DNA from 2 places in the Plantibacter sp. PA-3-X8 genome. Region 1 is predicted to be linked to the other one. Evidence: predicted binding sites of a transcription regulator. Region 1 holds the regulator's gene; the other holds the start of a gene.
The links. Region 1 encodes HrcA, which represses chaperone genes, less so after heat shock. Its sites were predicted from a motif close to TTNGCACTCGNNNNNNNCGAGTGCNAA; they were not measured.
Positions count from the first base shown of each region.

Region 2: a site for HrcA is predicted at 1,574-1,600, ahead of groES (co-chaperone GroES). Genes of this name have one in related genera too.

Region 1 covers NZ_CP033107.1:2,688,383-2,693,656, forward strand. The annotation lists gene EAO79_RS12735 (DUF1990 family protein) at 1-258, shown strand, start outside; gene hemW (radical SAM family heme chaperone HemW) at 269-1,495, shown strand; gene EAO79_RS19410 (DUF4870 domain-containing protein) at 1,565-2,122, opposite strand; gene hrcA (heat-inducible transcriptional repressor HrcA) at 2,339-3,361, shown strand; gene dnaJ (molecular chaperone DnaJ) at 3,416-4,537, shown strand; gene EAO79_RS12760 (16S rRNA (uracil(1498)-N(3))-methyltransferase) at 4,539-5,274, shown strand, end outside.
Region 2 covers NZ_CP033107.1:1,999,914-2,005,187, forward strand. The annotation lists gene EAO79_RS09510 (DUF4190 domain-containing protein) at 1-274, shown strand, start outside; gene EAO79_RS09515 (class I SAM-dependent methyltransferase) at 313-1,518, opposite strand; gene groES (co-chaperone GroES) at 1,677-1,973, shown strand; gene rarD (EamA family transporter RarD) at 2,169-3,107, shown strand; gene EAO79_RS09530 (ABC transporter substrate-binding protein) at 3,295-4,572, shown strand; gene EAO79_RS09535 (hypothetical protein) at 4,914-5,274, opposite strand, start outside.

The DNA.
Region 1 (5,274 bases):
GTCGGGCCGCATCGCGTCATCTCCGTCACCGAGGAGCCGGGTCACGTGAGCCTGGCCATCGGCACAATGGAGGGCGATCCGGAGAGCGGCGAGCAGTCCTTCACGATCGAGCAGCGCGAGGACGACTCCGTCTGGATCGTCGTGCGCTCGTTCTTCCGCCCGACGAAGGGTGCCGCGAAGCTCGTCGGCTCCAAGCGCCGCCGCAAGACCATGAACGACGCCTACCTCCGCGCACTCCTGCCGTCGCGCGGCGTCTGAGCGACGGACCGTGCCGAGCGCCCTCCCACTCGCCGATCCGGCCCCGTCCGACGGACTCCTCCCGGAGACGGCGGCCGTCGGTGCCCACGAGCGCAATTTCGGGGTGTACCTCCACGTGCCGTTCTGCCGGGTCCGATGCGGCTACTGCGACTTCAACACCTACACGGCGACCGAGCTCCGCGGCGCGAAGCAGTCTGACTACGCCGACGAGGCGGTCGCGGAACTCCGCTTCGGCAAGTCCGTCCTGGCGTCATCGACCGTCCCCGACCGTCCGGTCTCGACCGTGTTCTTCGGTGGCGGGACGCCGACCCTCCTCCCCGCTGACGACCTGGTCCGCATGCTCCGAGGCGTGACGGACAACTTCGACCTCGCTCCCGGCGCTGAAGTGACGACCGAGGCCAACCCCGACTCCGTCGACGCCACCTACCTCCGCACGCTCGCCGAAGCCGGATTCACCCGGGTGTCCTTCGGGATGCAGTCCGCCGTGCCGAGCGTGCTCGCCACCCTCGAGCGCACGCACGATCCGGCTCGGGTGCCGCTCGTCGTGCAGTGGGCTCGCGAGGCCGGCCTCGGCGTCAGCCTGGACCTCATCTACGGGACGCCGGGGGAGACCCTGGCAGACTGGCGCGTCTCACTCGAGACGGCGATCGCCTGCGCACCGGACCACGTGTCGGCTTATTCGCTCATCGTCGAACCCGGAACGAAACTCGCGCGCCAGATCCGCTCGGGCGTGGTGGGGACCCCCGACGAAGACCTGCAGGCCGACATGTACGAGCTTGCCGACGATCTCCTCACCGAGGCCGGCTACGGCTGGTACGAGGTCAGCAACTGGGCGACGGACGACACGCACCGCTCCCGGCACAACCTCTCCTACTGGACCGGCGAGGACTGGTGGGGTGTCGGCCCGGGCTCGCACAGTCACGTCGGCGGGGTGCGCTGGTGGAACGTCAAGCACCCGGCGGCGTACGCCCAGCGGATCGCGGCGGGGGAGTCGCCGGCCGCCGGCCGGGAGACCCTGGACGACGAGACGCGGGAACTCGAACGCATCCTGCTGCTCACCCGCACGCGGGACGGCATCCCGATCCGGACGCTCGCACCCGAGGCTCGCACGGCCGTCGCCGGGCTCATCGCCGAGGAACTGGTCGACGCACGGCAGGCCCTGCTCGGACGGCTGGAGCTCACGCGCCGCGGACGGCTCCTCGCCGACGCGGTCGTCCGCCGTCTGGTCGGCGACTGACCCTGCCCGAGGCGCAGAACAGCCCCGCCCGGCGGACCGGACGGGGCTGTTCTCGTGCGACTCGACGGATCAGGCCTTGATGAACTGGATCGTGAGCGGGTAGCTGTACAGCTCGCCCTTGTTCGCCTTGATCGCGGCGATGATGCTGAACACGATCACCACGACGTAGACGGCGATGATGATGAACAGACCCACGACGACGATCGTCAGGATCGAGCCGACCACGAGCGCGATCAGCATCGTCAGCTGGAAGTTCAGCGCGGTGAGCGTGTGCGCCTTGATGAACGGGCCGCGGTCCTTGAGGACCAGGTAGCCGATCAGCGGGGGGATGAATCCGAAGAAGATCCCACCGATGTGGATGAGCGTCGACCAGAGCTTCTCGTCCGACGGGCTCATGGGCTGAGCGGCGGCGTACGGCTGCTGGTACTGCGGGGCGCCTGCGGGCGGCGGCGGGTAGGAGCCTGCAGCGGGCGGCGGCGGCGCGTAGCCACCGGCGGGCGGGGGCGGGTAGGCGCCTGCGGGCGGCTGCTGCGGAGCTGCAGGAGGGGGCGTCGCGCCGTCTCCTGCAGGCGGAACCGACCCGCCCTTCGCTGGGTCGACGGGCGGCTGAGCGTTCGGATCGGACATCTTCGCACCTTTCACGGAGAGTGATATTCAATTGGTCCAGCTGAGCGTATCGCACCAGGTGTTGCTCATCAGGGACCCACGCCTGCGGCCAACGGTATTCCCGCGGCACGGGGCCGCGCAAGGGACGGCCGCGCGGAGGCCACGATATGATTGGCAGTCAGGGTCTTCGAGTGCTGATGGTCGGCGCTCCGAGGTGGATGACGGGAGGAGATCGAGATGGTGTCGGATCGCGGTCTCGAAGTGCTCCGCGTCATCGTGCAGGACTACGTCGCCTCGCGCGAGCCCGTCGGTTCCAAGACGATCGTCGACCGCCACTCCTTCGGGGTCTCCGCAGCCACCATCCGCAACGACATGGCGCAGCTCGAGGACGAAGAGCTCATCGCAGCTCCCCACACCTCTTCCGGCCGGGTGCCCACCGACAAGGGTTACCGGATGTTCGTCGACCACCTGGCCGACCGCCGTCCGCTGAACAACGCCCAACGGACGGCGATCGAGACCTTCCTCGGCGCGTCCGGCGACCTCGACGAGGTCCTGCACCGCACGGTGCGGCTGCTCTCGCAGCTGACGAACCAGGTCGCGCTCGTCCAGTACCCGATGTTCTCCCGGGCACGCGTCCGGCATCTCGAGTTGGTGAGCGTCACCCCGAACCGTGTGCTCGCGGTCATCATCCTCGACAACGGCCGCGTCGAGCAGCGGCTCATCGAGACGGAGAGCCCGGTCGACGACGACCTCATCTCGCGGCTCCGCTCGCTGTGCAACGAGGCGGTCGCGGGCCGTCCACTCCTCGACGCCCACGACGCGATCGGCGACGTCCCAGCCGACATCGCCGACCTCGATCGCGCGGCGGCCGTCCGCATCGTCGACGCGGTGCGCGAGCAGCTGTCGGCGCAGCGCCAGGACCGCCTCGTCATGGCCGGTGCCGCCAACCTCGCCCGCACCGAGGACGACTTCCCCGGCAGCATCTATCCGGTCCTGGACGCCATCGAGCAGCAGGTCGTGCTGCTTCGGCTCTTCGGTGAGATGGAGTCCGAACGCGACAGCGTGGTCGCCAGCATCGGGCGGGAGAACGCGTCGTTCGGCCTCGAGACCACGAGTGTCCTCGCCGGGAACTACCGTTCCTCTGGTGGCGAAATCGCCCGGCTCGGCGTCCTCGGCCCCACGAGAATGGACTACGCGAGCAACATGGCTGCGGTCCGCGCCGTCGCCAGGTACCTCTCGCGCATCCTCGACGCCGAGTGACGCATCCTCGTCGCGTCCCCCAACACCTTCCGCACCTCGAACGAAAGGCCCTCAGTGGCTGACTACCCCGACCACTACGCAGCACTCGGTGTCGCCAAGGAGGCGACGCCCGAAGAGATCAAGAAGGCGTACCGCCGCCTCGCACGCGAACTGCACCCCGACGTGAACCCGGGTTCCGACGCCTCGGAACGGTTCAAGGAGGTCACGCACGCCTACGACGTGCTGAGCGACCCCAAGCAGCGCCAGCAGTACGACCTCGGTCCGCAGGCTGGTGGGTTCGGTGGCGGCGACGCCGGGTTCGGCGGCTTCGGCGACATCTTCGACACCTTCTTCGGCGGTGGCGGCCAGCAGCGCGGACCCAAGTCCCGTCGCGCACGCGGGGAGGACGCCTTGTTGCGCGTCGAGCTCGACCTCGACGAGGTCATCTTCGGCACCCACCGCGACCTCGAGGTCGACACCGCCGTGCTCTGCAGCACCTGCAACGGCTCCTGCTGCCAGCCCGGCACCTCACCGGTGACCTGCGACATCTGTCACGGCACCGGCTCCATCCAGCGGGCCGTCCGCTCGCTGCTCGGCAACGTCATGACGTCGGCGCCCTGCGGCACCTGCCGCGGCTACGGCACGATCATCGCGACCCCGTGCGTCACCTGCCAGGGTCAGGGTCGGCTCCGTGCCCGCCGCACCGTCTCGGTCGACATCCCGGCCGGCGTCGACACCGGTCTGCGTCTGCAGATGCCGGGGAGCGGCGAGGTCGGCCCGGCCGGCGGCCCGAACGGCGACCTCTACCTCGAGATGAAGGTCAAGCACCACGACGTCTTCAGCCGCGACGGCGACGACCTGTTGTGCACGCTCGAAGTCCCGATGACCGACGCCATCCTCGGCCGCCAGGTCACCGTCCACGCGCTCGACGGTGACGTCGAGGTCGAGCTGCGGCCGGGCGTGCAGAGCTCTGAGGTCATCACGGTCAAGGACCGCGGTGTCACCCGTCTCCGCGGGAACAGCCGGGGCGACCTCAAGATCGGCGTCCAGGTCGTCACGCCGACGAAGCTCGACCACCGCGAACGCGAGCTGATCAAGAGCTTCGCCTCAGGACGACGCCAGGGTGCTCCGGCGCTCGCGCAGTTCCAGCAGGGCCTGTTCGCGAAGATCCGCGACCGCTTCCACGGCGTCGGTTGAGATGAGTTCGCTGTACCTCCGTGAGGATCTCGAATCGACCGGTGTCGGCGACTCGGTGACCCTCCGCGGGCCCGAGGCGAAGCACGCCGTCGCCGTGAGTCGGCTGCGGGTCGGCGAGACGACGTCGATCGGCAACGGCCGGGGCCTGATCGCGACCGGACCGGTCGTGCGCAGCGAGCCGGGGGAGTTGGAGATCCGCGTCGAATCGGTCGTGGTGCATCCGGAGAACCGTCCCGGGCTCGTCCTCGTGCAGGCGCTGGCCAAGGGCGATCGCGACGAACTCGCCATCCAGGCAGCGACCGAGCTGGGTGTCGACCGGATCGTCCCGTGGGGCGCCGAGCGCAGCATCTCGAGATGGCAGGGCGACAAAGCGGTCAAGGGCCGTGCGCGCTGGCAGCTCATCGTGCGGGAGGCGTCGAAGCAGTCGATCCGCGCACGGGTCCCCGAGGTGGCCGAGGTCGTCGACACCCGCGGACTCGCGTCGATCGTCGCCGGCCGGACCGTCCTCGTGCTCGAACCCAGCGCGGCACTCGCTCTCTCGGAGCTCGACCCGTCGGCCCTGCTCGCCGAGGAGCTCGTGCTCGTCGTCGGTCCGGAGGGCGGCATCTCGCCGGCGGAGCGCGAACGGCTCGAAGCGGCCGGCGCCATCGAGGTCCGGATCGGCTCGGGCGTCCTGCGCACCTCGACGGCAGGACCGGCGGCGATCGCCGCGCTCAACGTGCTGCTCGGTCGGTGGT
Region 2 (5,274 bases), 690 kb from region 1:
GCAGACGCAGACCCCTGCCGCGTCGACCGGGACCTCGCGGAGCACCTGGTCGCTCATCACCGGTGTCGTCGGGCTCGTCGTGTCGGTCTTCGTCGGTTGGGGCTTCCCCCTGTCGATCGCCGCGATCGTGCTCGGGTTCGGAGCCAGGCGTCGCGAGCCGCAGGGCCGAGGTCGCGCCCTCACCGGCCTCGTGACCGGGTTCGTCGGCCTCGCCTGCTCGGTCGGCTGGCTCGTCTACAGCGTCGTCGTGATCATCGGCTACGTCTCGACCTGATCCTCCACAGGCGCTGCGGCCCGGCGGACGCCGTCGGGTCAGGCGTCGGCGGCCGGCGTCACCCGTTCGACGAGCAGCGCACTGTGTTTGCCGGCGATCCTCGTGAGGATGATCGTGGCCGAGCCGTCACCCTTGAGCGCGAGGCGCTTCCGGAACGCCGCGGGGTCGACGTCGACGCCGCGTTTCTTGATCTCGAGGACGCCGATCCCGCGATCACGCATGGTGCGCTTGAGGACCTTCTCGTCCATTGGCAGCCGTTCGAGGACCCGGAAGGTCGTGGCGAACGGCGAGCTCGTCGCGGTGTCGGAGGTCAGGTAGGCGATGCCCTGGCCGAGCATGCCGGCCTCCAACCGGAGGGCGAGGTCGCCGATGAGTCGGGCCCGGATCACGGATCCGTCGGGTTCGTGCACGTAGTCGCCGAGCTCCCGCACTGGGGCGTCGTCGGCGTCAGCCTCGGCGTGCAACTCGTGGTGGACGCCGTCCGCGAGGAGGAGCGCGGACCGTCGGACATCCGGACGGGCCAGCGGGCCGAACCAGAGCGCCATCTCGACGAGCTGTCCGTCGACCGACACCCACTGCGCCTCGGCGTCGTCGGGGATGAGGGAGCGGTCGAATCCGGGCCCGAGCTTGACGCCTGTGGGGAGGCGGGTCGCCGCACCGAAGACCAGGTCGAGGGACGGGGTGTAGTCGGCGGCACTCGACAGCCGCGCGGTGTCGGCGTGTCCTGCGGTGCGCCGCGCGGGATCGAACCAGACCGCGTCGAAGTCGTCGAGGGAGACGTCCTCGGCGGCGGCGTTCCGCACGGTCGCCGTGGGGAACGGAGCGAGGTTGTAGCTGGCGATGGCCGCGGTGACCTCGTCGATGTCGACCGCCGTGACCTCCAGGTCGAGCGAGGCCATGGCCATCGAGTCGGCGCCGATGCCGCTGCCGAGGTCGGCGATCCGCGTGAGGCCGGCCCGGGCGAACCGCCCGGCGTGCAATGCGGCGACGGGAAGGCGCGTGGCCTGTTCGAGCCCGGCCTCGGTGAACAGCATGCGGCCGGCGAACGGTCCGAACTTCCCGACGGCCTTCTGCCTGAGCCGCGACTGCGTGAGGACCGCCGCGACCAGCTCGGGGGAGTGGCCCTCCTTGCGCAGGCGCCCGACCAGGCGGACGGCCTCGTCCTTCGTCGGGTAGGGAGGGAGGGCGTCGAGGAGCCTGAGGCCGTCGGCCGTGAGGAGTTCGACGAGTTCCGAACGGTCCATGGTCAGCGGGCCTCGGGCGGAGCTAAATGCATCCGGCAACGGTAGCAGTCGCTGATTGGCACTCGCATTGCATGAGTGCCAGAAGATGCCTACACTGGAATCAGCACTCTCGCAGTGTGAGTGCTAACCACGTCTTCGTTTCAAGAAAGAGGTCAACCGTGTCGGTCTCCATCAAGCCGCTCGAGGATCGCATCGTCATCAAGCAGGTCGAGGCAGAGCAGACCACCGCTTCCGGTCTGGTCATCCCCGACACCGCCAAGGAGAAGCCCCAGGAGGGCGAGGTCGTGGCGGTCGGACCCGGTCGCATCGACGACAACGGCAACCGCGTCCCGCTCGACGTCGCCGTCGGCGACAAGGTGATCTACTCCAAGTACGGTGGCACCGAGGTCAAGTACGCCGGTGAGGACTACCTCGTCCTGTCCGCGCGCGACGTCCTCGCAGTCGTCGTCCGCTAGTCACCAGCGCACGGATCCGGCGGCCCAGGCCGCTCAACAGCCCGAATGGCATTCGCCGTTCGGGCTGTGTCCGTTTCCGGAGGGTGTCGCGGGGAGTCGCGGGTCTAGCCTGGACCAGTGCAGAACCCCAGCGATCCAGCCGACGTCGACATCCACCCCGTCACCGTCGACGGGGGAGACGACCGACGTGCGAGTGTGGCCGTACCCCAGCAGGGGAGCCGGTCCGGACTGCTCTCGGCGGTCGCCGCCTCCTGCCTCTGGGGAGCGCTCCCGCTCTACTTCATCGCCCTCGCACCGGCCGGAGCCTTCGAGGTCGTGGCGTGGCGGATCCTCTTCTCCCTCGTCTTCTGCGCCGTCCTCATCCTGGCGACCCGTTCCTGGCGTCGACTGTTCGGCATCCTCCGCCAGCGCCGCATCGTCCTGACGATGGGTCTCGCCGGAGCGCTCATCTACGTCAACTGGCAGACCTACGTGTACGGTGCGCTCAACGGCCAAGTGGTCGAGGCGTCGCTCGGGTACTTCATCAACCCGATCGTGACCGTCTTCCTCGGCGTCTTCTTCCTCCGTGAGCGGCTGCGTCCGGCCCAGTGGGCCGCGGTGGTCGTGAGCGTGATCGCGGTCCTCGTCCTCGCGATCGGGCACGGCAGCGTCCCGTGGATCGCCCTCATCCTGGCCTTCTCGTTCGGCCTCTACGGCTACATCAAGAAACTCGTGGGCGGCTCGGTCGACGCCGTGTCCGGGTTGACGCTCGAGACCGTGTGGCTGATGCCGGTCGCGATCGCCCAGCTCATCGCGGTCGGCGTGACCGGTGGGCTGACCATCGGCACCGCGGGTGTCGGGCACGCCCTGCTGCTCGTCGGCGCCGGTGTCATCACCGCCGTCCCACTCCTGCTGTTCGCGGCGGCGGCCCGCCGCCTCCCGCTCACCTGGATGGGTTTCATCCAGTACTTCGCACCGATCATCCAGTTCGTCGTCGGTGTCGCCGTCCTGCACGAGGCGATGCCGCCGGAGCGCTGGTTGGGCTTCGGTCTCGTGTGGCTGGCGCTCGCGATCCTCACCGTCGACATGCTCGTCGCCTCAACGCGGGGTCGTCGGGCCGCCGGGGCCGAACGGCGCCGCTCCACGCGGGTCTGAACAGCGGATTCCAGCGCTGATCGCGCGACCACTGCAGGAAAAGCGCGAAACAGGCCCTCCTGAGGTAACGATTTGGTCGTGTTACACGCTTGTAACGTCAACGACATTGTCCAGCGCACGTGCAGCGGATAACTTGACTCAACGGCAGCCCCTGGAGCTGCCACTCTTCTGACAAGCAAGGAGTACCATGAGCGTCTTTTCGAAGGCCACGGCCGCTCGCTCCCGCCCACGTTCCATCGTTCTCGGTGGTATCGCACTGATCGGAGCCAGCGCGCTGGTCCTGAGCGGTTGCGCCTCAAGTGGTAGCGGCGACAGCGGCAGCAGCAGCAAGCCTGCTGGCGACCTGACCCTGAAGCTCGGCACGGCGTTGCCGCAGACCGGTAACCTCGCGTTCCTCGGCCCGCCCGAGGAGGCCGGTGTCGGTCTCGCGGTCAAGGAGGTCAACGACGCCGACCTCGGCATCAAGATCGACCTGACGCTCGGCGACTCGGGTGACTCCGACAACAAGGCGTACGCGACCGAGGTCCCCCGTCTGCTCTCCGAGGGCGTCACGGCCATCATCGGTGCAGCGTCCTCGGGTGTGTCGAAGCTCTTCATCGACGAAGTCACCGGCGCAGGCGTCATCCAGTTCTCCCCGGCGAACACCTCCGCGGACTTCACGACGTGGGACGACAACGGTCTCTACTGGCGGACGGCGCCGTCCGACGTGCTGCAGGGCGAGGTCCTCGGGAACCTGATCGCGGAGGACGGCAACGCCACCCTCGGCATCATCTACCTGAACGACTCGTACGGCACCGGCCTCGCGAAGTTCACCAAGGAGGCGTTCGAGAGTGCCGGCGGTGAAGTGGTCGCCGAGCAGTCGTACAACACCGGTGACACCTCGTTCGACGCGCAGATCAGCGCGGTCAAGGCGGAGAACCCCGACGCGATCGCGATCATCGCGTTCGAGGAGACCAAGACGATCGTCCCCGGTCTCGCCGGCTTCCCGTCGGACAAGCTCTACTTCGTCGACGGCAACCTCGCCGACTACAGCGCGGACTTCGCTCCGGGCACCCTGACGGGCGCCAAGGGCACGCTGCCCGGTCTCGACACCGCGAAGCTCGGTGACTTCACCGACCGCCTCCAGGCGTTCGTGAAGGACGAGGGTGGCGAGCCGCTGAAGGACTACAGCTACGCGGCTGAATCCTACGACGCCGTCATCCTGCTCGCCCTCGCGGCGCTGCAGGCCGGCTCGACCGAGGGCGCCGACATGGCGGCCCAGCTCCAGTCCGTGTCCGGTGGCAAGGACAAGGGCGAGAAGGTGACCACCTTCGAAGAGGGTGCGAAGGCCATCGCCGACGGCAAGAAGATCGACTACGACGGCAACTCCGGTCCGATCACGTTCGACGAGAACGGTGACCCGACCGAGGCGACCATCGGTATCTACCAGTACGGTGACGACAACAAGTACACCCGCACCAACTAGTCGCCTACGCGACTGACGAGGCCCCGGAGCGATCCGGGGCCTTCGTCGTGCCCGGCCGTATCTCTGACCGCTGCCCTGAGTGTTGCGCCGTGTGTGGCGGCGCCAGCGCGGTGCGCTGACGCGAGCGCGGGTCCAGCGCGTGGGCGCGGGTCTCTGGAGACCCGCGCCCACGCGCCTAGGTCGCGCTCACGCCGATTCCGCGCCCAGGCGGCACAACGGGTCGCGCTCACGCCGACGCACCGCGCTGGCGACGGGGCGCCTGCCAGCGCACCGCGCTGACGGAGGGTGCGGTGCGGTCACGTCGGCGCACCGCGCTGACAGCGACCAGTTGGGCGCCCGAGTCAACGGAACGCGCGTTGCAGTCCCGCGCGCTCGAGCTTCGCGGCGAGCCGGCTCGAATGGACGAGGTCCTCCCAGGTGGCGCGGACGACCGTGTAGCCGAGCGCGCGCAGCCGATCCTCCCGATGCTTCTCCGCCAGGACGATGTCGGCCACATCCCGTCCTTGCGTGAACTCCTCCCGTACATACTTCTGGCGGCCGTCGAGTTCGAGGATGATGCGTTCGTCCGGCCAGACCGCATCGACCACACCGACCGGTCCGTCCGCGTCGGAGAAGGCCTGCTGCAGCACCGGCAGGGCGAAACCGAGCTGCGCGATCACGACCCGCATCTTCGATTCACCACCGTTCGCGGCGAGGGGGTCC